3 regions of the Streptomyces sp. BRA346 genome follow, and region 3 is predicted to be linked to each of the others. Evidence: riboswitches for the same ligand, from Rfam matches in the RefSeq annotation. Region 3 holds a riboswitch; each other region holds the start of a gene.
What was found. A riboswitch is a leader RNA that binds a small molecule or an ion and turns the genes downstream of it on or off. The one in region 3 is predicted to bind cyclic di-AMP.
Positions count from the first base shown of each region.

Region 1: another riboswitch for cyclic di-AMP. It lies ahead of LCH29_RS15865 (transglycosylase family protein); the one in region 3 lies ahead of LCH29_RS19150 (M23 family metallopeptidase).
Region 2: another riboswitch for cyclic di-AMP. It lies ahead of LCH29_RS26245 (NlpC/P60 family protein); the one in region 3 lies ahead of LCH29_RS19150 (M23 family metallopeptidase).

Region 1 is NZ_JAIWIH010000011.1:26,555-36,446, forward strand. It holds gene LCH29_RS15850 (ATP-binding protein) at 1-929, opposite strand, end outside; gene LCH29_RS15855 (cytochrome P450 family protein) at 1,547-2,791, shown strand; gene LCH29_RS15860 (transglycosylase family protein) at 2,906-3,895, shown strand; cyclic di-AMP (ydaO/yuaA leader) riboswitch at 4,150-4,317, shown strand; gene LCH29_RS15865 (transglycosylase family protein) at 4,324-4,998, shown strand; gene eno (phosphopyruvate hydratase) at 5,139-6,455, shown strand; gene LCH29_RS15875 (FtsB family cell division protein) at 6,568-7,044, shown strand; gene LCH29_RS15880 (DUF501 domain-containing protein) at 7,264-7,806, shown strand; gene LCH29_RS15885 (Ppx/GppA phosphatase family protein) at 7,803-8,765, shown strand; gene LCH29_RS15890 (NAD(P)/FAD-dependent oxidoreductase) at 9,162-9,892, shown strand, end outside.
Region 2 is NZ_JAIWIH010000023.1:95,376-105,267, reverse strand. It holds gene LCH29_RS26255 (hypothetical protein) at 1-210, shown strand, start outside; gene LCH29_RS26250 (L,D-transpeptidase family protein) at 354-1,079, shown strand; gene LCH29_RS26245 (NlpC/P60 family protein) at 1,144-2,325, opposite strand; cyclic di-AMP (ydaO/yuaA leader) riboswitch at 2,334-2,556, opposite strand; gene pcrA (DNA helicase PcrA) at 2,725-5,223, shown strand; gene LCH29_RS26235 (M23 family metallopeptidase) at 5,257-6,987, opposite strand; gene LCH29_RS26230 (lipase family alpha/beta hydrolase) at 7,176-7,970, opposite strand; gene LCH29_RS26225 (cobalamin B12-binding domain-containing protein) at 8,268-8,678, shown strand; gene LCH29_RS26220 (DUF5691 domain-containing protein) at 8,740-9,892, opposite strand, start outside.
Region 3 is NZ_JAIWIH010000014.1:97,750-107,641, reverse strand. It holds gene LCH29_RS19175 (alkaline phosphatase family protein) at 1-539, opposite strand, end outside; gene LCH29_RS19170 (DUF5998 family protein) at 539-1,135, opposite strand; gene LCH29_RS19165 (bifunctional acetate--CoA ligase family protein/GNAT family N-acetyltransferase) at 1,198-4,116, opposite strand; gene LCH29_RS19160 (HPr family phosphocarrier protein) at 4,317-4,598, shown strand; gene LCH29_RS19155 (GntR family transcriptional regulator) at 4,714-5,511, opposite strand; gene LCH29_RS19150 (M23 family metallopeptidase) at 5,722-6,516, opposite strand; cyclic di-AMP (ydaO/yuaA leader) riboswitch at 6,531-6,692, opposite strand; gene LCH29_RS19145 (M16 family metallopeptidase) at 6,918-8,327, opposite strand; gene LCH29_RS19140 (M16 family metallopeptidase) at 8,324-9,700, opposite strand.

The sequences.
Region 1 (9,892 bases), on a different contig from region 3:
GAATCGCTCTCTTCGGGGGCGGCGTCCGCCTGGGACGTACGGGGCGCGGGCTGTTCTTCCGGCTCGGGCATGTTGGTCAGGAGGTCCTCGGGAAGAAGCACTACCGCGCGCACACCACCGTAGGGAGAGGCCGAGTCGACGGAGACCGTGAATCCGTAGCGGGAGGCGAGCACGCCGATCACCGCGAAACCGAACTGTGGCGGGTTCCCCAGACCCGTGACACCCGCCGCGCGCTGGGCGGAGAGCAGTTCGTCGGCCCGGTTCTTCTCCTCCTCGTTCATACCGACGCCGGCGTCGTCGATGATGATGCAGACGCCCTTGGGGACGGTGCGGATGGTGATGTCGATGGGGGAGTCGGGGGCGGAGTAGCTGGTCGCGTTGTCCAGCAGCTCGGCGAGGGCCAGCGCGACCGGTTCGACGGCCCGGCTGACCAGAGCGAAGTTGCTCTGGGAGCGGATCTCGACGCGCGTGTAGTGGCGGATGCGGCCCTTCGCGCTGCGCACCACGTCGTAGACGGAGGCGACGGCCCGCTGACGGCCCAGCCAGCCGTCACACAGAACGGCGATCGACTGCGCACGGCGGCCGAACTGCGAGTTCATGTGGTCGATCTCCAGCAGGTCCTGGAGAATGTGGTGCTCGCCGTAGCGGTCCTGGAGCTTCGTGATCGCCAGCTGCTGTTCGTTGGCAAGACCCTGAAGCGTCCGCATGGCGGATTTCAGCGCGCTCTTGGTGGCTTCCTCGGAGCGTATCTGAGCGTCCTGAACCGCTGCCGCGTAGTTGTTTTCGAGTTCGGCGGTGCGGTTCTCGAGTTCCGCCTTCTCGGTACTGAGCTTCGCTCTCGCTTTTCGCCCGCGGATAATGGCGGTTGCGGCGAGAGGCGTGCCAGCGATCAGGGCCCAGAGCGCAGGATCCTGTATGTAATGCGTCATAAGACTCTCTTTAAACGACTAGACCGCCAGGGACTGAAGGGTTGGTGCTGGTAAGAATCCGGGTGATATGGAGAAGCGGCGGTAAGTCAGCGCCCGTACGGCGCCCGAGGGGACCGGGCGTACCGCCCTCGACCTGCCGCGGGCAGCGCACAGGCAGGGGTGCGCCGGCACGGCTCCATATGCCCAACTGGCGGCATAGTGCTCCTCAGAGTGGTAACCCTCTCGGCTGATTTACCGGATCGCCGTGTGTCTTACGGGCCCTTGGCTCGCCTGGCAAGCGCGGTGATCGTATCACCAGAGGCAGGAGGCCCCGTGCATGTGCCGGAGTCTCATTCAACCACCTGACACTGTTTCAGCCATCCCCGCATTTTGCCTCATTGGGCGACGTCAGCGCATGTTCCGCAGGTCGGAGTGGTGGGCGCCGCGGGCCGTTCCGGGCGATGGTCGCAGCCGTCAGATATCGGGCATTCACCGCGCACTGTGAGCGCATCGTGGAGGGTGTGTGGAGAAGGTCGTCGAATTACTTCGACATTAATTGGCGTTACTTTCGCGTTATGGATTTACTTCCGATAAGTGGCGTATCGGAATCCACGGGTCGCGGCCGGTATCGTCGGGGCGTGTCCGATCAGCCCTGCCCCGCCTCCGCTCCCACCCTCTTCACCTGGGAGTTCGCCACTGATCCCTACCCCGCATACGCCTGGCTACGCGAGCACGCCCCGGTGCATCGCACCACGCTCCCCAGCGGGGTCGAAGCCTGGCTGGTGACCCGCTACGCCGATGCCCGTCAGGCCCTCGCCGACGCCCGGCTCTCGAAGAACCCCCAGCGGCATAGTGAGTCCGCTCACGCCCGGGGCAAAGTGGGCATCCCGGGCGAGCAGCGCGCGGATCTGATGACACATCTGCTCAATATCGATCCCCCGGACCACACCCGGCTGCGGCGGCTGGTGTCCAAGGCGTTCACCCCGCGCCGCGTTGCCGCGTTCGCCCCGCGGGTGCGCGAGCTGACCGACGACCTCATCGACGCCTTCGCGGACCGGGGAGAGGCGGACCTCATCCACGAGTTCGCCTTTCCTCTCCCCATCTACGCGATCTGCGATCTGCTCGGCGTTCCGCGCGAGGACCAGGACGACTTCCGGGACTGGGCCGGAACGATGATCCGGCACGGCGGGGGCCCGCGCGGGGGAGTGGCCCGCGCGGTGAAGAAAATCCGCGCCTATCTGGCCGAGTTGATTCACCGTAAGCGCGCCGCGCTCGGCAACGACTTGATGTCGGATCTGATCCGGGCCAGCGACCACGGTGACCATCTCACCGAGAACGAGGCCGCGGCGATGGCCTTCATCCTTTTGTTCGCGGGTTTCGAGACCACCGTCAATCTGATCGGCAACGGCCTCTACGCGCTGCTGCGCCATCCCGGGCAGCGGGCCCGGCTGCACGGGGCATTGGAAGAAGGGGACGAGGAACTGCTCGCCACCGGGGTCGAGGAACTGCTGCGCTACGACGGCCCGGTGGAGATGGCCACCTGGCGGTTCGCCACCGAGCCGGTGACCATCGGCGGGCAGCACATCGCCGAGGGAGAGCCGGTGCTGGTGGTGCTCGCCGCCGCCGACCGCGACCCCGAGCGCTTCGCCGACCCCGACGTGCTCGACCTCGCCCGCACCGACAACCAGCACCTCGGTTACGGCCACGGCATCCATTACTGTCTGGGTGCCCCGCTGGCCCGCCTCGAGGCGCAGACCGCGCTCGCCACCCTGCTGCGCCGTATCCCGGATCTCCGGCTCGCGGTGGAGCCGGACGACCTGCGCTGGCGTGGCGGGCTCATCATGCGCGGACTGCGCGCCCTTCCGGTGACCTGGGGAAAGTGACATCCGGTCAGCCATGTGACCGTGACGTGACCTGAGATACACCGGCTTGTGATGATCGTGTGGCGTCGCTATGTTCAACCGACAAACCGAGCCCCCACACGAGAGGCGATTCGCATGCTTTCCGGGAACGGACGTCACCGCCGCCCCCGCCAGGCTCCGGCCATCGTCGTCGCGGCGGGGGTGACCGGCGCGAGCATCGCCCTCCCGCTCTTCGGAGCGACCGGCGCCCAGGCAGCCCCCGCCTCCACATGGGACCAGGTCGCCGAGTGCGAGAGCGCCGGGATGTGGAGCGCCAACGAGGGCAACGGCTTCTACGGCGGCCTGCAACTGACCCTCGACATGTGGAAGAAGTACGGCGGCACCAGCTACGCCCCGCGGCCCGACCTCGCCAGCCGCTCCCAGCAGATAGCCGTCGCCGAGTCGATCCTCGGCGACCGCGGCCCGGACGCCTGGCCCAGCTGCGCGCTGAACGCCGGGCTGACCGACGGCGGCGACGCCCCGGACGTGAACCCCGGCAGCACGGCGCGCCCCTCCCAGCAGGACGACGCGGAGCGCGAGGACCGTGACCGGTCCGACGCCCGGGACCGTGGCGCTCCGTCCGGCAAGACGCCGGACGCCTCCGACGCCTCCGACGCGCCCACCGGGCCGGAGCGGCCCGAGCACTCGGCCACGCCGGGCGACTCGAACGACTCGAACGACTCGAACGACTCGGACGACGCGAACGACTCCGACGGCTCGAACGGCGGCGCGTCCTCCCCGTCCCCTTCTTCCGGTGCGCCGTCCCCCGGCGCGTCCGACCCCTCGCCGACCCCCTCCTCCACCGAGCGCGGCTCCGAGGGCACCTCCGGCGCCCGCCGGGGCGAACGGGACACGGGGCAGCGGCCGAGCGACCACGCCTCGCGCGGCGGTGCCGACAGGGCGGAAAACCCCACGGATGGCGGCTACACGGTGCGTCCGGGTGACAACCTTTCAGCAATCGCCGAAAAGCAGGAATTGGGCGCCGACTGGCGTCGGCTCTACGAGTCCAACGAAAACCTCATCGGAACCGACCCGGATCTCATTCTCCCTGGTCAGCGACTTGATCTCACCATCAGGAGCCGGTAGTTCGGGGTGATTTGCCCGATCTGGAACCGGTGAGACATACCTCTCGTCACATTTTCCGGGGCGTCCGAGGTGTCCGGTCTCTCCGCACCCGGCCCCACCTGCGCCGATGTGGGCCGAGTGAGATCGATAACAGCCCTGTTCACTGGGATAAGGGTGTTTGAACGTTTCCCGCACGTGTGTTTAACGTCTTTCCGCTCGCCACCGCGAGCACCGTCGACCGTCACGCCGAGTCCTGCCGGCGGTCGTCCGGTACCGACGCGCCAGCGCCGAAGGCAGGAGCGGGGGACCCAAGGTAAGTGCCGGGAGGCCAGCAAGATCGGCCGAGCGGCTAGGGGTGAAGCAGGGTGCGGACCCCCGCACCCAGCCGGGCAACTCACGCCCGAACCCGACAGCTCACCTCGTAGGCGTCGGTGAGGAAACGAACGAACATGTCCAACGCTCAGGGCAAGCACCGTCGTCCTTCCAAGGCCACTCGTTTCGCAGCGCTCGCCGGCCTCGCCGGAGCCGCCGTGGCCACCCCGCTCATCGGTGCGACGTCCGCCTCTGCCGCCACCACGTCCCAGTGGGACCAGGTCGCGCAGTGCGAGTCCGGCGGCAACTGGTCGATCAACACCGGCAACGGTTACTACGGCGGCCTTCAGTTCTCCTCCTCCACCTGGGCCGCGTACGGCGGTACCGCCTTCGCACCCACCGCCGACAAGGCCGGCAAGGCCCAGCAGATCCAGGTGGCCGAGAAGGTCCTGGCCAGCCAGGGCAAGGGCGCCTGGCCGGTCTGCGGCAAGGGCCTGACCAGCGGCGGCGCCCCGTCCGCCCCGGCGCCGTCCACCCCGTCGCAGAGCCAGTCCGACTCCTCGCAGTCGGCCCCGTCCGCCAAGCCGAAGGCCGCGCCCCGCAGCGCGCCCGAGCACGCCGCGCGCGCCGAGACCCGCGGCCCGATCAAGAAGGGCGACGGCGAGTACAAGGTCAAGTCCGGTGACACCCTTGGCAAGATCGCCAAGACGGAGGACGTCAAGGGCGGCTGGAAGAAGCTCTTCGAGCTGAACAAGAACGTCATCCAGAAGGCCGACCTGATCTTCCCCGGCCAGCAGCTCCACCTGAGCTGAGCAGCCACACCGTAGTCAACGAGGGGGTGTCTTTCGGGTCAGGCCGGATCAGAGGCATGATCCGGAAGACGCCCCCTGGCCCCGGCCGGGTGCGCCGCCCCCACGGTGCACCCCGCCGGGGCTTCGGTGCGGTTAGGCTCATGCTGCTACCGAAGACCCATACGAAGGAGAACCTCGTGCCGTCCATCGACGTCGTCGTAGCTCGCGAGATCCTCGACTCGCGAGGCAATCCCACGGTCGAGGTCGAGGTCGGCCTCGACGACGGCAGCACCGGCCGTGCCGCCGTCCCGTCCGGCGCCTCCACCGGCGCCTTCGAGGCCCTCGAACTCCGTGACGGCGACAAGAACCGCTATGGCGGCAAGGGCGTGGAGAAGGCCGTCCTCGCCGTCATCGAGCAGATCGGCCCCGAGCTGGTCGGCTATGACGCCACCGAGCAGCGCCTGATCGACCAGGCGATGTTCGATCTGGATGCCACTCCGGACAAGTCCTCGCTCGGCGCCAACGCCATCCTCGGCGTCTCCCTCGCCGTGGCGCACGCCGCCTCCGAGGCGTCCGACCTGCCCCTCTTCCGTTACCTCGGCGGCCCGAACGCGCACCTGCTGCCGGTCCCGATGATGAACATCCTCAACGGCGGCTCGCACGCCGACTCCAATGTGGACATCCAGGAGTTCATGATCGCGCCGGTCGGCGCGGAGTCCTTCTCCGAGGCCCTGCGCTGGGGTGCCGAGGTCTACCACACCCTGAAGGGCGTGCTGAAGGAGCGCGGCCTGTCCACCGGTCTCGGTGACGAGGGCGGCTTCGCGCCGAACCTCGACTCCAACCGGGACGCCCTCGACCTGATCGTCGAGGCCATCAAGAAGGCCGGCTACCAGCCCGGCCAGGACATCGCGCTCGCGCTCGACGTCGCCGCCTCCGAGTTCCACAAGGACGGCGTCTACCAGTTCGAGGGCAAGGCCCGCACCGCGTCCGAGATGACCGCGTACTACGCCGAGCTGGTCGAGGCGTACCCGCTGGTCTCCATCGAGGACCCGCTGAACGAGGAGGACTGGGACGGCTGGAAGACGATCACCGAGCAGCTCGGTGACAAGGTCCAGCTGGTCGGCGACGACCTGTTCGTGACCAACCCCGAGCGGCTGGCCCGCGGCATCGAGAACGACACCGCGAACGCCCTGCTGGTCAAGGTCAACCAGATCGGCTCGCTGACCGAGACCCTCGACGCCGTCGAGCTGGCCCAGCGCAGCGGCTTCAAGTGCATGATGTCGCACCGCTCCGGTGAGACCGAGGACGTCACGATCGCCGACCTGGCCGTCGCCACCAACTGCGGCCAGATCAAGACCGGCGCCCCGGCCCGCTCCGAGCGGGTGGCCAAGTACAACCAGCTGCTGCGCATCGAGGAGATCCTCGACGACGCCGCGGTGTACGCGGGCCGCTCCGCCTTCCCGCGGTTCAAGGGCTGACCGCTTCTCGAACCTCGAGGAGCGGACACGTCTGACGCTTGTCCCCGGCCGCGGTCCCGTACCGTGGCCGGGGACGGCGTTACTCAAGCGAAGTCATCACCGGGGAGGCGACGTGCCGGCGGATCGGTTCTCCACCGCGACCAGGCTGAAGGCGCTCGGCGAACACGCCGCCGCCCGGGTCTACCGTGCCCGGATCAAGCGCCGCCGCAGCCGGCTCACCGGCCGGGCCGCCCTCCTCGCGCTGGTCGTCTGCTCCCTGGTGGTCGCCCTGGCGTATCCCATGCGGCAGTACATCTCCCAGCGCTCGGAGATCGCCGACCAGCGGCGCCAGGCCCAGCGCGAGCGCGCCGAGGTGGCCAAGCTCCGCGAGCAGAAGGCCCGGCTGCGCGACCCGGCGTACATCGAGCGGCAGGCCCGCGAGCATCTGCACTATCTGATGCCGGGCGAGACCGGCTTCAGCATGGTGGACCCCGGTGCCCGGGCCGAGCGCTCCACCGACCGGGGCGCGGGCGACCGCCCCTGGTACACCAACCTCTGGGACGCCGTGGACACGGCGGACGCGCCGAAGGCGGGCAGCGCGCACCGCTGACCCGCCTTGCCGACGTCGTAGGCCGCTCCGGCCTGACCCCGATCGAGAAAGAGAACTTTCCCCTCGTGACTCCGCTCCCCGTCCGAAGGTGGGGGCTTCCAACCTGAAGGTTGCGGTCCAGCCCGAACCGACCCCTTCCGGGGCAGAAAGAACATACCAGAGGTCAGGGTAGCGATTGCCTCACCGGCCGAAGTCGGTGCCCGCCTCGCAAGGAGACTCATGGACACGCCCCCTCCGCAGACGGAGCCCACCGCGCCCACCGACGCGGACATCGCCGCCGTCAAGGAGCAGCTGAACCGCCTCCCGCGGGGCCTGCGCGCCGTCGCGCACCGGTGCCCCTGCGGCAACCCCGATGTCGTCGAGACCGCGCCGCGCCTCGAGGACGGCACGCCGTTCCCCACCACGTACTACCTGACCTGCCCGCGCGCCGCGTCCGCGATCGGCACGCTGGAGGCCGAGGGCGTGATGAAGGAGATGACGGCCCGGCTGGGCGAGGACCCCGAGCTGGCCGCCGCCTACCGGGCCGCCCACGAGGACTACATCGCGCGCCGCGACGCCATCGAGGTGCTGGAGGGCTTCCCGAGCGCGGGCGGCATGCCGGACCGGGTGAAGTGCCTGCACGTCCTGGTCGGCCACTCCCTCGCGGCCGGTCCCGGGGTCAATCCGCTCGGCGACGAGGCGATCGCGCTGCTGCCCGAGTGGTGGCGCAAGGGCCCGTGCGTCGCGCCCTGTGCCCAGCCGACGGAGGAGGAGACCGCATGACCCGCGTCGCGGCCGTGGACTGCGGCACCAATTCGATCCGGCTGCTGGTCGCCGACGCCGACCCGGCCACGGGTGAGCTGACCGAGCTGGACCGCCGGATGACGATCGTCCGGCTGGGCCAGGGCGTGGACCGCACCGGGCGGCTGGCCCCCGAGGCGCTGGAGCGCACCTTCGCCGCGTGCCGGGAGTACGCGGAGGTCATACGCGGGCTGGGCGCCGAGCGCGTCCGCTTCGTCGCCACCTCGGCCTCGCGGGACGCCGAGAACCGCGAGGAGTTCGTGCGCGGCGTCGTGGACATCCTCGGCGTCGAGCCCGAGGTGATCACCGGCGATCAGGAGGCGGCGTTCTCCTTCACCGGGGCGACCAAGGAGCTGACCGGACATGAGCATCTGAGCGGTCCGTTCCTGGTGGTGGACATCGGCGGCGGCTCGACCGAGTTCGTCAGCGGCGACGACGGGGTGCGGGCGGCCCGCAGCGTCGACATCGGCTGTGTGCGGCTGACGGAGCGCCATCTCGTCGTGGACGGCCAGGTCCCGGAGGTGCCGACGGAGGATCAGATCTCGGCCGTCAGGGCGGACATCGAGCGGGCGCTGGACCTCGCCGAGGAGACGGTGCCGCTCACCGGCGGCTGCCGCCCCGGCGAGGGCGGTCACACCCTGGTCGGACTGGCCGGTACGGTCACCACCGTCGCCGCCATCGCGCTGGGGCTTCACGAGTACGACCCGGCCGCGATCCACCACGCCCGGGTCCACGCCGGTCAGGTCGGCGAGATCACGGCCAAGCTGCTGACCTCGACCCACGAGGAGCGGGCGGCGATCGGGGCGATGCATCCGGGCCGGGTCGACGTGATCACCGCGGGCGCCCTGGTGCTGCTGTCGATCATGAATCGGACCGGTGCCGAGGAGGTCGTCGTGAGCGAACACGACATCCTCGACGGCATCGCCTGGAGCATCGCCTGAGCGGGTTCGCTATCGTCTGAGCGGCTGTGGAGGGCCCTTCGGGGGCCTTCCGCGGACCGCCGCCAAAAGAGTTCGTGAAACTCTTCACATGAAAAAGGTGCCTGGTGGCCGCCTTCTGGGCCGCCTCGGGGCCGCTATTGGTGACGGTGTTCATCAACTCGGGCCCGATCATGGCCGATCGGCCCGATCCCCGGGCCGCCCGGGAACCTCGTGGTCTACCCGCGCGTTCAACGACTATCGCTGCTCAGCGGGGCTGGGAACGCCTCGCTCCGGCTGCCGGTTCCCTGGCCAAGCTATGGCGTCCGTCACGGGGGCGGCGGAGTGTAGCAGATACCCCCACATTGCTTGTGAAGGGGCTCACGAGGCCCCCCTCGGGGGGTGCTGGATACTCGAATCATGAGCACCACGGAGCGTCCCAGGATCCTCGTTGTAGGCGGTGGGTACGTAGGCCTGTACGCGGCGCGCCGCATCCTCAAGAAGATGCGGTACGGCGAGGCGACTGTCACGGTCGTCGACCCCCGCTCGTACATGACGTACCAGCCCTTCCTCCCCGAAGCTGCGGCCGGCAGCATCTCTCCGCGCCACGTCGTGGTTCCGCTGCGGCGTGTGCTCCCCAAGGCGGAGGTCCTCACCGGCCGGGTGTCGAACATCGACCAGGACCGCAAGGTCGCCGTCGTCCAGCCGCTCGTCGGCGAGTCGTACGAGCTGCCCTTCGACTACCTCGTCATCGCGATGGGCGCGGTCTCCCGCACCTTCCCGATTCCCGGCCTGGCCGAGAACGGCATCGGGATGAAGGGCATAGAAGAGGCCATCGGCCTGCGCAACCACGTTCTCGAGCAGCTCGACAAGGCCGACTCCACCACGGACGAGGACATCCGCCGCAAGGCGCTCACCTTCGTCTTCGTCGGCGGTGGCTTCGCGGGTGCGGAGACCATCGGCGAGGTCGAGGACATGGCCCGCGACGCCGCCAAGTACTACCCGAACGTGAAGCGCGAGGACATGCGCTTCGTGCTCGTCGACGCGGCCGACAAGATCCTCCCCGAGGTGGGCCCGAAGCTCGGTCAGTGGGGTCTGGAGCACCTCCAGAACCGCGGTGTCGAGATCTACCTCAACACCTCGATGAACTC
Region 2 (9,892 bases), on a different contig from region 3:
CTGGTCACGGGGGCGGCTCTGGTCGGGCTGAACCAGGCGGACGATCAGACGGTCAACAACATCAAGATCGGCGTCAAGCTGGCGCTGCTGATCGTGATCCTGGGCCTGGTGTACGTGAAGCGGGACGAGGAGAAGGTGGAGCCCGCGGTCTTCAGCGCGGTCGGCGCGCTGACGACGGTGAACATCTTCATCGCCGTGCTCTGGACCTGATCCGCTGACGCCCCATCCGTGCTCCGGCTGGGCCAACTCGGGGGCGGGAAGGGGCGGAATGGGGGAAATCGCACCTGTAAGCGCAACCCGACGCACTCTTCGACTGTCTTACCCGTCAAGGGCAAGCCCGGAGGGAGCGCGCAATGGGGGTAAAGGCAGGGTTCGGGGCGTGGCGGGCATGGCGCCGCCGTACGGCGGTCGCCTTGGGCATGGCGGGCATGGTGGTGCCGCTGTCCGTCGCGCTCGGTACGGCACCGGCGCAGGCGGCGACGGCGTGCACGGCGAGCACCGGTCCGTATCAGAGGCAGGTCGAGAAGTTCCTCGGCCGTCCCGTCGACGGTCGGCAGTCCTCGGGGGACTGCCGCGCGACGCAGAGATTCCAGATCAACCACGGCATCAGCCCGACCATCGGCTACGCGGGCCCCGTCACCTGGGGCGTCATGAAGCTGATCAACGCGCAGTACGCGGCGGGCCGTAACCCCAACGCGGCGCGCAAGTGCCCCACCAACAAGGGCCGTATCGCCTGCGTCGACCTCACCCGGCAGCTCAGCTGGGTGCAGGACGGTTCGCGGCTGGTGTTCGGGCCGGTGCCGGTGCGCACCGGGCGGGACAGGTACGAGACCCGCACCGGGCTGAAGCAGATCTACTGGCGGCACAAGAACCACTGGTCGACGATCTACCACGTGGCCATGCCGTACAGCCAGTTCTTCGACGGCGGCCAGGCGTTCCACTCCATCGCGGGAAGCGTATGGTCGCCGCCCGGCTCCCACGGCTGCGTCAACATGCGCTCCGGTGACGCGCAGAAGTACTGGAGCCTGTTGCGGAACGGCGACGACGTGTACGTGTACGGGCGCAAGCCGGGCACGTGATCCGGCCGGTGTTCACGGTGTGAGCGGCGGCTGCCCGATCGGGCATCGGGCAGCCGCACTGCGGCTACGCGGGCCGCACGCTCCCGTAGATCGGCATCTCGGTGATCGGCGCCTTCTTCACCACGTCCCCCGGCTTCGGCGCGTGGATCATCATCCCGTCGCCGATGTAGAGCCCGACGTGGCTGATGTCGTCGTAGAAGAAGACGAGATCACCGGGCTCGAGGTCGGAGGTCGAGACGCGCGTACCGGCCTTCACCTGGTCCCATGTGGTGCGCGGCAGGGAGACACCGGCGGCCTTCCACGCGGCTTGGGTGAGCCCCGAGCAGTCGTAGGAGTTGGGCCCGGTCGCGCCCCAGACGTACGGCTTGCCGAGCTGGGACTCCGCGAAGTCGATCGCCTTGGCCGCCTTGGTGCCGTTCGTGGCGGTGGACGAGCCGGATGAGCTGCTTCCGGAACCGGAAGAGGAACCGCCGCTCGACTGCTGATCCTGTTCCTGCTGCTTCTGCTGGGCCGCGGCCTCCCGCTGCTTCTCGGCCAGCTCGGCCGCCTTGCGCCGCGCCTCCTCGGCCTTCTTCTTCTCGATCGCCGCCAGCCGCGCCTTCTCCTTGGCGGTCAGGTTCGCCAGCAGCCGCCGGGCCTGCGCGAGCTTGTCCTGGACGGCCTTCTTCTTGGTCTTCAGCTCTCGCTGGGTCTCGGTCAGCGACTCCAGACTCTTGGCGGCCTCGCGGCGCTCCTTGGCGGCCTTCGCCGCCTGCGTCTGGAAGTCGTCGACGGCCCGCTTCTGCGAACCGGCCATCCGGTTCATCAGATGCGACTGGTCGAAGAGGTCCTGCGGGTCGTTGGAGAACAGCAGGCTCGCGGCGCTCGAGGTCATGCCGCCGTTGCGGTACTGGGCCGCGGCGTAGGTGCCGAGCGTGCGGCGGGCCTCGTTGAGCTTCTCCGTGTTCTCGGCGACGTCGTCCATCATCCGGTTGACCTTGGTGCGCTGCTGCTCGGAGCGCTCCTTGGCGGCGTTGTAGTGCTGGGTGGCGGTTTCCGCCTGGTGGTAGAGGGTGTCCACCTTCTCCTTGACCGCCTCGATCGACTGCGTGGTGCCGGGCTTGGGGTCGCCCGGCGCGGCGTTCGCGGTCTGGGAGAGGAGGGTGACGGAGGCGAGGGCGGCGGTGGTGAACCCGACGGCCGTACGGCGCCCGGTGGAGGAGGCGGCGGTGGGTATTCGGGTCCGCGGCTTGCGGTGCGACGCCAAGGGAGGCGACTCCTTCCGTGGACCGCCTACCGGGTTAGCTGTCGGGTTCGGGCGATACGGAAGGTTGCCCTACGGCCTCTGCGGACGGACGACATGTCGTACGCGTCGTACCGCCGCTCGGGCCGATTCACCCCGGTGTTGTCGGGCCCCTCCTCCCCGAAGGGGGGCGAGGAGGGCGGGTCCCCGGCTCCGGGCGCCTTGCGACACGGACGGACTCGGCGGAGGCTGCCCGGGCCGGCGCGGTTCGCCGACGGGTCTACGGGCCGCCTGAGGGAGGACGGTAGCCAACTCGTGGGGCTCCTGTGAAGGCTGGTGGTCGATATGCCCGAAACCGTTTCGTGACATCCATACGCAGTCCATGCGTAGGCTGTCAGTGCGGCGCCCTAAACTCGGTGAGCGATGAGCAGCCTCTTTGATGACAGCTTCCTGGCGAATCTCGGGCCTCCGGAGGAGGAGCCCCCGCCGCCCGAGGATTCCGCACACCCGGGTCACGCCGGCGGTTCGGACGGTTCAGGTGGCGAGGAGGTGCCGCACCACCTCTTCACGGGCGCATTCGACGCGCCGGTGCCCAGCGGGACCAGAGACGCGCATTACCGGAACGGCGCGGCCCGCCCCGCCGTCGACCCCGCTGCGCTGCTGGAGGGGCTGAATGAGCAGCAGCGGGCCGCCGTGGAGCACACCGGCTCGCCGCTGCTGATCGTCGCGGGGGCCGGGTCCGGCAAGACCCGGGTGCTCACCCACCGCATCGCGTATCTGCTCGGCACCCGCCATGTGCACCCCGGCCAGATCCTCGCCATCACCTTCACCAACAAGGCGGCGGGCGAGATGAAGGAGCGGGTCGAGGAGCTGGTCGGCCCGCGGGCGAACGCGATGTGGGTGATGACGTTCCACAGCGCGTGCGTGCGCATCCTGCGCCGCGAGTCGAAGAAGCTGGGCTTCACCTCATCGTTCTCGATCTACGACGCGGCCGACTCGAAGCGGCTGATGGCGCTGGTGTGCCGGGATCTCGATCTCGACCCGAAGAAGTTCCCGCCGAAGTCGTTCAGCGCCAAGATCTCCAACCTGAAGAACGAGCTGATCGACGAGGAGACCTTCGCCGGTCAGGCGGCGGACGGCTTCGAGAAGACGCTCGCCGAGGCGTACGCGATGTACCAGTCGCGGCTGCGCGAGGCCAACGCCCTCGACTTCGACGACATCATCATGACCACGGTCAACCTGCTCCAGGCGTTCCCGGACGTCGCGGAGCACTACCGCCGCCGCTTCCGGCACGTCCTGGTCGACGAGTACCAGGACACCAACCACGCTCAGTACACGCTGGTGCGCGAACTGGTGGGCACGGACACGGACGAGGTGGCGGCCGGTGAGCTGTGCGTCGTGGGCGACGCCGACCAGTCGATCTACGCGTTCCGGGGCGCCACGATCCGTAACATCCTCCAGTTCGAGGAGGACTACCCGGACGCGCGGACGATCCTGCTGGAGCAGAACTACCGCTCCACGCAGACGATCCTGAGCGCGGCCAACGCCGTCATCGAGCGGAACGAGAACCGCCGCCCGAAGAACCTGTGGACCGAGGCGGGCACCGGCGCCACCATCACCGGCTACGTCGCCGACACCGAGCACGACGAGGCCCAGTTCGTCGCCGACGAGATCGACCGGCTGACGGACGCGGGGGACGCCCGGGCCGGGGACGTCGCGGTGTTCTACCGCACCAACGCCCAGTCCCGTGTCTTCGAAGAGATCTTCATCCGGGTCGGGCTGCCGTACAAGGTCGTCGGCGGGGTCCGCTTCTACGAGCGCAAGGAGGTCCGCGACGTCCTCGCGTACCTGCGCGTGCTGGCCAACCCCGAGGACGCCGTCCCGCTGCGCCGCATCATGAACGTGCCCAAGCGCGGCATCGGCGACCGCGCCGAAGCGATGATCGACGCGCTCGCGTCGCGCGAGAAGATCACCTTCCCGCAGGCGCTGCGCCGCGTCGACGAGGCGTACGGCATGGCGGCCCGCTCGGCGAACGCGGTCAAGCGGTTCAACGCGCTCATGGAGGAGTTGCGGACCATCGTGGAGTCGGGCGCGGGCCCGGCGACCGTCCTGGAAGCCGTGCTGGAGCGCACCGGCTATCTGGCCGAGCTCCAGGCGTCCACCGATCCGCAGGACGAGACCCGCATCGAAAACCTCCAGGAGCTGGCCTCCGTGGCCCTGGAGTTCGAGCAGGACCGGGGCGAGGAGAACCCCGGCACGCTCGCGGAGTTCCTGGAGCAGGTCGCGCTCGTCGCCGACTCCGACCAGATCCCCGACGAGGACGAGGAGGGCACCGGCGTCATCACGCTGATGACGCTGCACACGGCCAAGGGGCTGGAGTTCCCGGTCGTGTTCCTCAGCGGCATGGAGGACGGGGTCTTCCCGCACATGCGCGCGCTCGGCCAGACGAAGGAGCTGGAGGAGGAGCGGCGGCTGGCGTACGTCGGGATCACGCGCGCCCGCGAGCGGCTGTATCTGTCCCGGTCGACGATGCGCAGCGCCTGGGGCACGCCCGCGTACAACCCGCCGTCCCGCTTCCTGGAGGAGATCCCCGACCAGTACGTGCAGTGGCGGCGCACCGGACCCGCGACCCCGTCGGCGTCGATGGGCGCCATGACGTCGGGCGCCGGGGCGGGGCTGTCCTCGTCGCGTTCGCGTGGCGGGTCCTCCGCGTCCGGTGCGTCCGGTTTCGCGACGCGGCGGGCCAAGGACCGCCCGGTGGTCTCCCTGACCATCGGGGACCGGGTGACGCACGACTCGTTCGGGCTCGGCACCGTGGTGGCGGTGAAGGGCACCGGGGACAACGCGGAGGCGACGATCGACTTCGGCGGCGAGAAGCCGAAGCGGCTGCTGCTGCGGTACGCGCCGGTCGAAAAGCTCTGACGCGGAGGTCGGTGAGGGGCCGGTAGGGGCCGGTCAGTTGGGGTTGAGGCCGTGGCTTTGCAGCCACGGCAGCGGGTCCACCGCGTCCCCGCCGCCCGGGTGCACCTCGAAGTGCAGGTGCGGGCCGGTGGAGTTGCCGGAGTTGCCCGAGTAAGCGATGGTGTCGCCCGCCTTGACCGACCCGGAACGGATCTTGGCGCTGCTGAGGTGGCAGTACCAGGTCTCCGTACCATCGGGAGCGGTCAATATGACCATGTTGCCGAAGGCGTCGTTCCACTGCGTTCGCACGGTGCCGTCGGTCGCCGCCATGACGGGCGTGCCCTCGCTGACCGGGAAGTCGATCCCGCTGTGCAGCGACATCCAGTTGAGGCCCGCCTGGCCGAAGGTGGCGCTCAGCCCGTGCTGCTTCACCGGCAGCATGAACTTCGGGCGCATCGCCTCCTTGCGCGCGGCCTCCGCGGCCTTGCGCTTCTTCTCGGCTTCCTGGCGCTCCTTGAGGTCGATCCGCTCCTGGGTGCGGCTGGCGCGCTCCCGGAAGTCGTTGACGCCGTCGTCGACCCCGGCGAGCCGGGTGTCCATCTCGCTGTTGGCGACGGACGCCTTGACGGGCTGGGCGTCGGGGGCCGCCTGCGTGGTCGTGTCGTCCTTCGTGTCGTCGGCCATGTTGCCGCTCACGGAGGCGGCGGCCACGGCGGTGACGCCGAGCGCGCAGACGGAGGGGACGGCGACGGTGAGGAGTGCGGAGCGCTTGGGGCGGGAAGGCGCGGTGCGGCGGCGGGCGCGGCCACCGGAGCGGGAGGCGGTGGCGGCGCCGGCGGTTGTGGACGGCGGCGTGATGTCGGCGACGGGCTCGGGATCCGGGTCGGGGTGGGGTTCCGGCTCGGCCACGGCTTCGAAGACGGCGGTCTGCGCGGCGTGCTCTGCCTGCTCGCCCTGCTCGAAGGGCGCCGTCCCGTCGTCGTACAGTGCTTCGTCGTACAGCGGCTCGTTGTACTGCGGCTCGTTGTACTGCGACTCGTCGACGGTGGCGTAGGCCGAGGTATCCCAGAACTGGGTCTGCCCGGTGTCGACGCCGGAGGTGTCGTACGCGGCGTTCTGGCTGATGACCTCGTACTGCCCCGAGACGTCGTATGCGCCCGTGTCGTACGCGCCGGTGTCGAACTGCCCGGTGGTGTCGTACTGCCCCGTGTCGAAGTGGCCTGTGTCGAAGTGGCCCGTATCGACCTGGCCCGTATCGACCTGTCCGGTATCGAACTGCCCCGTATCGAACTGTCCCGTGCCGGCGTCGTACTGCCCGTAGGTGTCGTACCCGCCCGTCTCCCACTGCTGCTGAGGGGAGTGGGTGTCCCAGGCGCCGGTGTCGTCCCAGCCACCGGCGTCCCAGTGGCCGCCGGTGTCATCCTGCCGTTGAGTGGGTACGTCGGTGGGAAGCTGATAGCCGGAGGCGGCCCACATCGCGGTGGTGTCGTAGGCGCCGGTCTCGTACGCGGAACCGTCGCCCCACTGGGCGGCGTCGTACTGACCGCTGTGCCCGCCGTGCGGGTCGCCCTGGCCGTCCCCGTAACTGCCAGGGAAGGAGCCGAAGAGAGGATCGGCCTCACCGTACGCCGCCCCGAGGTTGTCGAAGTTGCCGGTGGAGTAGCCGTCGTACCCGGCGTAACCGTGCGCTGTGCCCTGCTGCTGGCCGTAGGCCTCGTCATAGGAATACGAGGCGTCGGGAGCGGGGACGGTCGGGGTTGCCCCCGACGGGTGACGGTCGTTCACCACCAACCAACTTCTCTTTCGCCTCGGCTGCAGGAGAATTAGCGGCGACTGTACCCGGCGGTACGCGGGAGCGACAATCTTCAGCAAGTTTTGGGCAGCGCGGGAAAGGGCATTTGGACCTCTTTCGGTTGACTGTGCGCCCACTCTTGGCCCGGCGTTCGATGGCTGTTCGGCAATTTTCGGCCGTATCAGGCGACCGAGAACGCGCCCGAAGTGTCCGCCCGCGCGGCATTGGAGGCGTCCAGTGCCTCCCGGATCCCGGCGGCGACGGCCGAGTGAACCGGTAGAGCGAGATGTCCCACACCGCTGACCCGGATGTTGCGAAAGATCAGATCTGGATGGTCTATGCGGGCGACTTCCGCGGGGATCATCAACTGATCCACATCACTCCAGAAAGAAACGAAACGCGTACGGCATTCGGGGGCAGGCTGCCTCAACTCCGTTATCACCTCGGAGTCCGGGCACATCTGACGCACGAGCGGATGTGCGGACAACAAGGGCGCGACGCGGGTGCCGGAGTGCGGAGTGCCCAGCGTGACCAGGGAGTGCACCCGCACATCGCCGCCCAGCCGCTGGACGTAGTAGCGCGCGATCAGCCCGCCGAGGCTGTGGCCCACGATGTCCACCTGGCTGTGGCCGGTACGGGCGCAGGCGTCCTCGACATGGCGGGCCAGCAGCGCGGCGGCGGTGCGGAGGTCGCAGGTCAGGGGGGAGTAGTTGAGGGCCTCGACATGCTGTCGGCCGTGGCGCAGGAGGGAGCGGCGCAGCAGCACGAAGACGGAGCGGTTGTCGATGAAGCCGTGGAGGAGCAGTACGGGGCGTTGCCCCTGGAGGTCGGGTGGGGGAGTGGCGGGCGGGCGCTCCTGCCGGAGGCCGGTGGGGTAGAGGAGGAGGTGCCCGGCGAGAATCACCAGGTCGAGCGCCACCGCCCGGATCCGACTGCCTTGATTGCTTTGCCTGTCCTGACTGCGTACGAGGCCCACGGCGACCGCCCCCTTGTGCCCTTGCGCTGTGGGCAGCCGTGGCTGTGGCGGACCGCGCCGCCGCACCGCGGCGCCATGCCCATGCCATGCCGCCGTCCATGCGGCTGCCGGGCGGCGCGGCGCGGTGCGACGGTCCCCGCTGCGGCTCCCCTTGGTGGTCGACCCGAGGTCGAACGTGTCCCGCGTGTGATTTCCCCCTCGCCGCGCATCGCGAAACTGCCGGGTAGGGGATGCTTGCGAGAAGCTGGACATAACGTTCGTTCACGCGGATGCGCGCGCTAGGGCTTGGAGGCTGCGATGGGTGTGACCGGTCCGATCCGTGTGGTGGTGGCCAAGCCGGGCCTCGACGGTCATGATCGCGGCGCGAAGGTCATCGCCCGGGCGCTGCGCGACGCGGGCATGGAGGTCATCTACACCGGCCTCCACCAGACCCCCGAGCAGATCGTCGACACCGCGATCCAGGAGGACGCCGACGCGATCGGCCTCTCCATCCTCTCCGGCGCCCATATGACGCTCTTCGCCAAGGTGCTGGAGCTGCTGCGGGAGCGCGAGGCGGAGGACATCAAGGTCTTCGGCGGCGGCATCATCCCCGAGGCGGACATCCCCCCGCTGAAGGAACAGGGCGTAGCGGAGATCTTCACCCCCGGCGCGACGACGACGTCGATCGTCGACTGGGTCCGCCAGAACGTCCGCCCAGTAGCCGCCTGACCCGCCCCTGGTCAGGGTCCGGGGCGGAGCCCCGGTTTCGGGAAGGGGCGGAGTGGGGGAATCAGGTGCCGGTCAGCTCGGCGCGCATCGCCGCCCGCAGCCTCAGCGTCCCCACCAACCGCTGGAACGCCTCCGACCAGTACCCACCGGCGCCCGGCGCCGCGCCCTCCGGCTCGTCCGGGAGGGCGGTCAGGACCTCCAGGCGGTCCGCCTGGGCCGGGTCGAGGCAGCGCTCGGCCAAGCCCATGATCCCGCTGAAACTCCAGGGGTAGCTGCCCGCGTCCCGCGCGATGTCCAGCGCGTCCACGACCGCCCCGCCCAGCGGCTCGGCCCACGGCACCGCGCACACCCCCAGCAGCCGGAACGCGTCGGACAGCCCGTGGGAGGCGATGAAGTCGGCGACCCACTGCGCCCGTTCCGCCGGGGGCAGGGCGGACAGCAGCTTCGCCGGGTCCCGCCAGACCGCCGGGGCGGACTCGCCCGCGCCGACGGGGGGCGCTCCCGGCGTGCCGAGGAGCGCGCGCGACCACGGCGCGCTCCGTTGCCGCACGGCCGCCCGGCACCAGGCGGCGTGCAGGTCGCCCTTCCAGCCGTCGGCGACCGGCAGGGCCACGATCCGGTCCGCGTCCAGCCCCCCGAACCACTCGGACCAGCAGCCCAGCGGCGTGGCCTCCACCAGCTGGCTCAGCCACCAGGACCGTTCCCCCCGACCGGACGGCGGCTTGGGCACGACGCCGTCGCGCTGCATCGCGCTGTCGCACCGCGCCGGTGCGTCGACGGTGATCTGCGCGCCGTCCGGGGACAGGGAGACGCAGGCCGCGGACCGCTCCGCCATCCGCGCGGCGAACGCGGAGCCGGGGAGCGCGGCCAGCAGCTCGGCGGCGGTCGCCCGCACGTTCCGGCTGCGGTCGGACAGCGCCTGCTCCAGGAAGGGTTCGTCGGAGGGCACGAGGTCGTCGCGGAGCGAGTCCAGGAACATCAGCCGGTCTTCCGACCGCTCCGCGGACCAGGTGCCGCCGAGCAGGGCCAGCCCGGCCGCCGGGTCGCGGTGGCGGGTCCTGGCCAGCAGCGACACCCGCTCGGCGAACAGCCCCTCCTCCCACTGCCGCCGCACGTCGGCGTCGTCGGCGTCGTCGTCGGCTCCGCCGCCCGACGCGGACGCGGGCGCCGTGCCCCGCCCGGGCGGCCCGCCCCGCAGGGCGAACTTCCAGTCC
Region 3 (9,892 bases):
GGCGCGGAGACCTGGCAGGTGTGCACGCCCGCGGCGTCGGCCAGCTGGAAGACCGTGGGATACGGCTGCCAGGCGTGCGGATCCGTCCAGGGCTGCCAGCGCAGCTGGTTCATCAGCTGGCCGGTGGCGGGGTCGGCCACCGTATAGCCCGGCAGCCCGTGGGCGCCGGGCGGCAGGCCCGTGCCCACGGAGGCGAGCGACGTGGCGGTGGTGGAAGGGAAACCCGCGGTGAGCGGGGCGCCGGTGCCGTTCAGCGAGGTGGAGAGCAGCGAGGTCAGGAAGGGCGCCTCGGCGGGGTGATCGCGGAGCAGCTCCCAGCCCAGGCCGTCGATCAGGAAGACGCAGACCCGGTCGGCGGGTGCGAGGGCGAGCCCGGACGTCAGCCCCGGGACCTCCTGGCCCGCGGCGATCGCGGGCAGCAGATCGGCGAGCGAGCCCGTGCCGTAGCGCGGCAGCGGAGCGGCACGGGGGTCGAGCGGGACCGGCTCGGGCCAGGCGGAGTCGGCGGCGGTGGTCGGGCCGGTGGCGGAGCCGGGCATCAGCGGCCGGTGTCCGGCGTGGCCGCGGTGGCCTCGGAGAGCGCCTGGGCGAAGGCGAGGGTCTGGCGGACGGTGTCGGGGCCGTCGCCCGCCTCGCTGACCCGCAGGCTCAGGTCGTCGGCGGTGGACGAGCCGGTGTAGCCGTGGTCGGCCTCGCAGTTGGGGTCGCCGCAGGCGGCGGGCTCCAGGTCGAGGCGGTTGACGGCGCCCCAGCCGATGGTCAGCACGACCTCGCGGGGCAGCGTGCCCGGGGTGTACGACTCGGGGTTGGCGACGACCCGGCTGAGCACGACCGACGAGATGCGCTGGAGCTTCACGGACTCGGTGGAGGTGGTCGCGTACGGCGACGGGGAGGTGCCGTCCGCGGCCTGCTCGTCGGTGTGGCTGACGATGAAGCGGTTTCCGGTGAGGACGAGGACCGTGACATGGCGGCGCACCTCGTTGGCGTCGAACGTGGTCTCCTGATGGACCAGGTACGACACGATCGGCTCGCCGCCCACGGCGGCCTCCACCGCCTCGGCCACGAGTGCCGGGTAATAGCCGCTGCGCTCGATCGCCGCGCGCAGCCCCTGGGTCGTCGTACCGGTCTTCGCCATGGGCACCATCCTACGGGGCGGCGCCGACACCGGCTCCCATGCCCGTCACCGGTCCCGGCCCGTCAGTACGCGGGCAGATGGCGGGGGCCGAGGTCGGTGCGCACGGGCGGCGGCGCCAGCCGCGCGGACGCGCCGAGCACGGAGAGGCCGCGCTGGGCGACGACGACCGGCTCCAGGTCGACGGCGACCACCTCGGGATGGTCGTCCACCAGCCGCGACACCCTCAGCAGCAGCTCTTCGAGGGCCGCGGTGTCCACCGGCTTGGAACCCCGCCAGCCGAAGAGGAGCGGCGCGGTCCGGATGGACCGGATCAGTTCGGCCGCGTCCCGGTCGGTGGCGGGGACGAGCCGGTGGGCGGTGTCGCCCAGCAGCTCGGACGGGGCGCCGGCGAGCCCGAAGGAGAGCACGGCTCCGGCGGCGGGGTCTATCGCGGCCCGTACGACGGTGTCGACGCCGCGCGGGGCCATCCGCTGCACGACCAGGCCCAGCTCCTCGGCAGGGCCGAGATGGGCGGTCAGTTCGGCGTACGCGCGGCGCAGTTCCGTCTCGCCGCCGAGGTCGAGCCGCACCCCGCCCAGGTCGGTGCGGTGGCGCAGCTGCGGGGCGGTGGGCTTCAGCGCGACCGGGTAGCCGAGCCGCCCGGCGGCCCGTACGGCGGCGTCGGGGTCGGGTGCGGGCAGCGCGGGCAGCACGCTGACGCCGTAGCGGGCCAGCAGGCGCTGGGTGTCGGCGGCGGACAGCTCGAGGCCGGATTCGCCAGTCCCGTCCGGTACGGGGGCGTCGGGCGGCGGGATGTCCGGGTGCGGGGCTCCCTCGGGCGGGGCCAGCAGCACCTCGATGTCGGCGGCGGCCCCCGCCTCGTCGATGTCGTCGTACTCCGGCACCCGGCCGGGTTCCTCGGATTCCCGCCGCCAGCGCGCGTACCACACGGCCTCGGCGAGCGCCCGCACCGCGCGCTCGGCGGCCGGATAGGCCGGGATCCGGCGGATCTCGGCCGGTGGTGCGGCGCCGGGCGCCGAGGCCGGGTCGCCGATGCCCGCGAGGGCCTCCGCGAGGCCGGGGATCTCCAGGTGGACCACCGCCACCGGCTTGGCCGCGCCGCGCCCGGACGCCTCGGTGGCCGCCGTGCGGACGGCCGCGGCGAGGTCCGCCGCACGGGCGTCGCCGACCCATGGGATGGCGGTGACGACGACGGCGTCGCACGCGTCGTCGGCGAGCGCCCCGGTCAGGGCGCGGTGGAAGTCCTCGGGGGCGGCGGCCGTGGTCAGGTCGCGGGGCGGCAGCGGGCGCAGCCCCTCGGTGAGGCAGGCGTCGTAGGTGAGCAGCCCGAGGGATTCGGAGTTGCCGAGGATGGCGACGCGCGGCCCGTCCGGGAGCGGCTGGGAGGCGAGCAGGACCCCGGCGTCGGCGAGCTGGGTGACGGTGTCCACACGCAGGACGCCCGCCTGTCGCAGCAGGTCGGAGACGGTGGCGTCGGGGATGCGGGTGGTGGGCACGGCGTGCCCGGTGGGGGCGCTGCCGCTGTGCCGGGCGCCCTTGACGACCACGACGGGCTTGACGGCGGCGGTGCGCCGGGCGAGCCGGGTGAACTTGCGGGGGTTGCCGATGGATTCGAGGTACATGAGGGCGACGTCGGTCTCCGGGTCCTCGTACCAGTACTGGAGGAGGTCGTTGCCGGAGACGTCGGCGCGGTTTCCGGTGGATACGAAGGTGGAGAGGCCGACCATGCCCGCGAGGCCCGCGAGACCCGCCGTCCCCTCGGTGCCGGTGGGGCGGGTGAGTCCGGCGCCGCGCCGGTGCAGCCCGGACAGCAGGGCGATGCCGATCGCGCCGGACTGGGTGAACAGCCCGATGCGGCCGGGGACGGGCAGCCGGGGTGAGAGGGAGGCGTTCAGCCGCACGCCCTCGGCGGTGTTGATGATGCCGAAGGCGTTGGGGCCGATGACGCGCATACCGTAGGTGCGGGCCTGGCGGACCAGGTCGCGCTGGCGGTCGCGGCCCTCGGGGCCGCTCTCGGCGTACCCGGCGGAGAGGACGACGAGCCCCTGGACGCCGTGGTCGCCGCAGTCGGCGACCACGGCGGGCACCTGCGCGGCGGGCACGGCGACGACGGCCAGGTCGACCGGTCCGTCGATCTCGCGCAGGGAGCGGTGGGCCGGGACGCCGTCGGGCTCCAGGCGCGTCCAGTCCTCGGGGAAGGCGTGGTTGACGGCGTGGACCCGCCCGGTGAAGCCACCGTCGAGGAGGTTGCGCAGCACGGTGCGGCCGACCCCGCCGGGGGCGCGGCCGGTTCCGATGACGGCGACGGAGCCGGGGGTGAGCAACCGCTGCACGGAGCGCGCCTCGGCGCGCTGCTCACGGGCGCGCATGACGGCGAGGGAGCGGTCGGTGGGTTCGAGGTCGAATTCGAGGCGGACGACGCCGTCGTCGAAGCTGCGTTTCTGGGTGTAGCCGGCGTCCGTGAACACCTTGATCATCTTGGTGTTGGCGGGCAGCACCTCGGCGGCGAAGCGGCGGATCCCGCGCTCGCGGGCGACGGCCCCGATGTGTTCGAGGAGGGCCGAGGCCACGCCGCGGCCCTGGTGGGCGTCCTGGACCAGGAAGGCGACCTCGGCCTCGTCGGCGGGGGGCCGGTCGGCGTCGCCCTCACCGGGTGGCGGGAGGTGGGCGGGCAGCCCGTCCTCGTCGATGCGGTCGTAGCGGACGGTGGCGATGAACTCGCCCCCGACGGTCGCCGCGAGGCCGACCCGGTCGACGTAGTCGTGGTGGGTGAAGCGGTGGACGTCGCGGTCGGAGAGCCGGGGGTAGGGCGCGAAGAAGCGGTAGTACTTCGACTCGTCCGAGACGTGTTCGTAGAAGCTGACCAGGCGCTGCGCGTCATCGGGCGTGATGGGGCGGATCTGCGCGGTACCACCGTCCCTGAGCACCACGTCGGCCTCCCAGTGGGTGGGGTACGCGTGATGATCCGACGGGCTCGGCATGGGGACAGGGTACGGGCTGAAGTCCGGGACGCAGAGGTCCGCATGGCGGACACCCTTGCGTGAACGGGGGGTGTCGAGGGAAAGTCCGTATCGGACCTGTTCGGACATGACTGGACCCACTCGGGCCCCGACCCGGGCGAGACCGGACACCGTATGATCTGGTCTAGACAACAGCACCCGCAGATCTGAAGGGCAACACCATGGCTGAGCGCCGCGTCAACATCGGCTGGGCCGAGGGCCTGCACGCCCGCCCGGCGTCGATCTTCGTCCGTGCGGCGACCGCCGCCGGCGTCCCCATCACGATCGCCAAGGCGGGCGGCGCCCCGGTCAACGCCGCTTCCATGCTCGCCGTGCTCGGCCTGGGCGCTCAGGGCGGCGACGAGGTCGTGCTCGCCTCCGAGGCCGACGACGCGGAGGTCGCGCTCGACCGTCTGGCGAAGCTGGTGGCCGAGGGCCTTGAGGAGCTTCCGGAGATCGTCTGATTCCGTCCGAATCACATTTCGGCGCGGCGGGGCCGCGGTGAACCATTACGGGTCACCGCGGCCCCGTTGTTTTTTCGCATCCCGAATTCCATTGAGCCGCATTAGCGGACGGCTGTTAATTCCGGCCGCTCGCCGTGTTTACGGAATGTTTCGAAGTTCTCACCTGGGACCCGTTTCGCAATCGGTATTCGGCCAGCGAGCGTTCGGTGTGCGCGGCGGCGAGCGCCCGCGCCCGGTCGGCGTCGCCGCGCGCGACCGCGTCCACGATCGCCCCGTGCTCCGCCCAGGACTCGACGGCGCGCACCGACGGGTCGGCGCCCCCGGTCGCCCCCGGTAGGCCCGGCGCGGCCTGTACGGGCTGCATGGACTGGACCACCTGCGCGGCCTGCCGGGCCGGGTCCGACGCGTACACCCACGCCGTCTTGCGCCGCAGCTGCACCAGCATTCCCGCCAGGCTCGGGCTGCCGGACGCCTGGGCGAGCGTCTCGTGGAACCAGTCGCCCAGCGAGCGCAGCTCGCCCAAGCGGCCGCGCTGGGCCCGCTCCTGGCCGAGCCGGACCAGACCGCGCAGCACCTTCAGATGCCCCTCGGTGCGGCGCTGGGCGGCCCTGGCGGCGCCCAGCGGCTCCAGCAGGGCCCGGATGTCCAGGAGGTCGGCCGCCTCCTTCTCGGACGGCTGGGCGACGCACGCGCCCGCATGCCGCCGGGTCGTGACGAAGCCCTCGGACTCCAGGGTGCGCAGCGCCTCGCGGACGGGCACCCGGGAGACCCCGTAGCGCCGGGCGAGCAGCTCCTCGGTCAGCCGGCTGCCGGGCGGATAGGTACCGGAGATGATGTCGTCACGGATCGCCGTGCACACCGCATGCGCCGAAATCCGGCGACCGCCCTGGAGTGCGGCCGTATCCCCGTTCACTTCCGGTCCCGCATTGTCGAACCTCCGCCTCAACCCCGCGAAACGCATCCGATTGACGCGTGTTCAGCGACTCTATTCGAAGCCGCCGGGATTTCCGATGGGCGAAGGCAATTCAGGGATATTTTTTGGTCACAGTGGAGCGTCCCGGCCGGGTAACGCCGAAGGCCCCGTCCGGAGCGGACGGGGCCTTTCGACAGGAGCGGCGACGGGTCAGAGGTTGACGCCGTGCGAGCGCAGGTAGGACAGCGGGTCCATGTCCGAGCCGTACTCCGCGGTGGTGCGGGCCTCGAAGTGCAGGTGCGGGCCGGTGACGTTGCCGGTGGCGCCGGACAGGCCGATCTGCTGGCCGGGGGTGACCTTCTGGCCGACCGAGACACCGATCGAGGAGAGGTGGCCGTACTGGGTGTAGGTGCCGTCGTTCATCTTGATGACGACGTTGTTGCCGTACGAGCCGCCCCAGCCCGCCTCGACGACCTCGCCCATGCCCACCGACTGCACCTCGGTGCCCGTGGAGGCGCTGAAGTCGATGCCGGTGTGGCTGCCGGAGGACCACAGGCCGCTGGACGCCTGGTAACCGGTGGAGACGGAGGAGCCCTCGACGGGCGACACGAACGTGTTGAGGCGCTTGCGCTCCTCCTCGCGCGCGGCGCGCTCCTTGGCCTCGCGCTCCGCCTTGGCCTTCTTCGCGGCCGCCTCGGCCTTCCGCGCGGCCTCCTGGCGGGCCACGGCCTCGGCCTTCGCCTTGGCGGCGGCGGCCTCGGCGGCGCTCTCCTGGGACTGGGCCTGCGCGTCGATCTGGTCGGAGAGGCCGTCGCCGATCACCATCGCCTGGCGGAGACCGGTGTCCTGGGGAGACGGCGTCTCGCCGGTCGCGGCGAGGGCCGGGCCGGCGATGCCGGCGACGACGCCCGAGGCGACCGTGGTGATGCCGGCGATGTTCGCGCCGGTACGGACGGCGGTCTGGCTGGGACGTCGGTGCTTCCCTGCGGCACGGGTGAACGCCATGTGGTGGCGCACTCCTTTCCTTCCTTCTCGCCTACCGGGTTAGCTGACGGGTTCGGAGCAGGAAGGTCTCCTACGGGCCCCTCCCCCGGCCGGGGAAGGCGTCCGATTCACCCCAGGGACGTTTGGGTCCCCGGCTCCCCTGGCACTCGCACCATGGGACTCGGCGATGACTGTCCGTGCCGCGGGTGCGGCGGGTATCCGGCGAACAGCCGCACTGACGCTAAACGGGCCGCGTTTCGATCACCAAACGGTTACGGGTTTTTGTTGTTCTCGCCACAAACCAAACGCCCCTCATATCGGGCATAAGGGAGGACCCTGGCGTCTCGCTTGACGCCAGGGTCCTTGTTCTGATGGTGCGTTGAGCCGGGCCCCGGAACATCTCGGGCCCGGCGGAGAGCGGTTCAGCCGGTGATGACGCGCACCTCTCCGATGCCGAGCGCCCTGACCGGCTCCTCGATCTTCGAGGCGTCACCCACGAGCACGGTCACCAGCCGGTCGGCCGGGAAGGCGCTCACGACCGCCGCGGTCGCCTCCACCGTCCCCGCCTCCGCGAGCCGGGCGTACAGCTGCGCCTGGAAGTCGTCCGGCAGGTGCTGCTCGACCTGGTCGGCGAGCGTGCCCGCGACAGCGGCGGCCGTCTCGTACTTCAGCGGGGCGACGCCGACGAGGTTCTGCACGGCGACATCGCGCTCGGCGTCCGTCAGCCCCTCCTCCTTCAGCGTCCGCAGCACCGTCCACAGGTCGTCCAGCGCCGGGCCGGTGACCTCGGTGGCCACCGAACCGCTGATCGCCAGCAGCGAGGCGCCCGCCGAGCCGCCACCGGCCGGCGAGGGCGGCGTGGAGCGCAGCACCTGGCCGAAGGCGCGCACCCCGTAGGTGTAGCCCTTCTCCTCGCGCAGCACCCGGTCCAGCCGGGAGGTGAGGGTGCCGCCCAGGCAGTAGGTGCCGAGCACCTGCGCGGGCCAGACGCGGTCGTGCCGGTCGGCGCCGATGCGCCCGATGAGCAGCTGGGTCTGGACCGCGCCGGGCCGGTCGACGATCACCACACGACCGGTGTCGTCGGCGATGATCGGCGGGACCGAGCGCTGCGGGGCCGGGCCGCCGGTCCAGGCGCCGAGGGTGTCGGCGAGCGCCTGGTCGAGGTCGACACCGGCCAGGTCGCCGACGACGACCGCGGTCGCGGTGGACGGCCGGACGTGCGCCTCGTAGAAGGCGCGCACCGCCGCGGCGTCGATGCCCTCGATGGTCTCCTCGGTGCCCTGGCGCGGCCGGGACATCCGCGACTCGGCCGGGAACAGCTCCTTGGCCAGAGCCATGGAGGCACGGCGGGCCGGGTTCGCCAGCTCGTGCGGGATCTCGTCCAGTCGGTTGCGCACCAGCCGCTCGATCTCGCCGTCGGGGAAGGCGGGGGCGCGCAGCGCGTCGGCGAGCAGGCCGAGCGCCTTGGGCAGCCGGGAGACCGGCACCTCCAGGGAGACCCGGACGCCGGGGTGGTCCGCGTGGGCGTCCAGGGTGGCGCCGCAGCGCTCCAGCTCGGCGGCGAACTCCTCGGCGGTGTGCTTGTCGGTGCCCTCGGACAGGGCGCGCGCCATGATCGTGCCGACGCCGTCCAGACCGGCCGGTTCGGTGTCCAGCGGGGCGTCGAGGTTGATCTCCACGGCGACGACCTGCTGGCCGGGGCGGTGGCAGCGCAGCACGGTGAGCCCGTTGGACAGCTCACTGCGCTCCGGCGCCGGGAAGGCCCACGGCTTGGGGGCGCCGCCCTGCGGCTGCGGGTGGAAGGTCATGGTGGCGGTGACGGCGTCGCTCACTGGGCCGCCTCCCCTTCTGCGTCGGTGTCGGCGGCTTCTGCGGCACCGGAGGACTCGTCGTCCGCGTCCTCGGCGCCCTGGACGGGCTCGTAGACCAGCACGGCCCGGTTGTCGGGGCGCAGCCGCGCCGCGGCCACGGCCCGCACCTCCTCGGCGGTGATGTCCAGCACCCGCCCCACGGCGGTCAGCGCCAGCTGCGGGTCGCCGAACAGCACGGCGAAGCGGCACAGCTCGTCGGCGCGGCCGCCGACGGTGGCCAGCCGGTCCAGCCACTCGCGCTCGATCTGCGCCTGGGCGCGCTCCATCTCCTGCGGCGTCGGGCCCTCCTCGGCGAAGCGGGCCAGCTCCTCGTCGACGGCGGCCTCGATGCCGGGCACCTCGACCCCGCCGGAGGTCTTCACGTCCAGCCAGCCCAGCGACGGCGCGCCCGCCAGCCGCAGCAGACCGAACCCGGCGGCGACTGCCGTACGGTCGCGGCGCACCAGTCGGTTGTGCAGCCGGGAGGACTCGCCGCCACCGAGGACGGTCAGCGCCAGGTCGGCGGCGTCGGCCTCACGGGTGCCGTCGTGCGGCAGCCGGTAGGCGGCCATCAGGGCGCGGGCCGGGACCTCCTCCTCGACGACCTCGCGCAGCTGCCCGCCGATGACCTCCGGGAGCGTGCCGTCGCGGGGCGGCCGCTTGCCCTCGTGGGAGGGGATGGTGCCGAAGTACTTCTCGATCCAGCCGAGCGTCTGCTCGGAGTCGATGTCGCCGACGACGGACAGCACCGCGTTGTTCGGCGCGTAGTACGTGCGGAAGAACTCCCGGGCGTCCTCCAGGGAGGCGGCGTCCAGGTCGGCCATCGAGCCGATCGGGGTGTGGTGGTACGGGTGGCCCTCGGGGTAGGCCATGGCGACGAGCTTCTCGAAGGCCGTGCCGTACGGAACGTTGTCGTAGCGCTGGCGGCGCTCGTTCTTGACGACGTCCCGCTGGTTCTCCAGGCTCTCGTCGTCCAGCGCGGTCAGGAGGGACCCCATCCGGTCCGCCTCCAGCCACAGCGCCAGCTCGACCTGGTGGGCGGGCATCGTCTCGAAGTAGTTGGTGCGCTCGAAGCTGGTCGTGCCGTTGAGCGAGCCGCCGGCCCCCTGGACCAGCTCGAAGTGGCCGTTCCCCGTCACCTGGGCCGAGCCCTGGAACATCAGGTGCTCGAAGAGGTGGGCGAGGCCGGTACGCCCCTTGACTTCGTGGCGTGAGCCGACGTCGTACCAGAGGCAGATCGCGGCGACCGGGGTCAGGTGATCCTCGGAGAGCACTACCCGCAGGCCGTTGGCCAGACGGTGCTCGGTCGCTTTCAGGCCGCCGGAGCCGGCCTGTTGCGTGGCCGTGTGACCCATGGGCATGTACGTCCCTTCGATCGCGTGTGGAGCGCGTGCGAACCGCTGTGATGAGCGCTTCTGTCACTGTATGCAACCGCACGGACATCTGGCGAAGTTCCCGTCACGCAAAGGTCCGGCAGAGGTCCCGCCGTGCCGTTCGGGGACGGCCCGTTCCACAGTTGTCGGTGGACGGGGCCACAATGGTCCGCG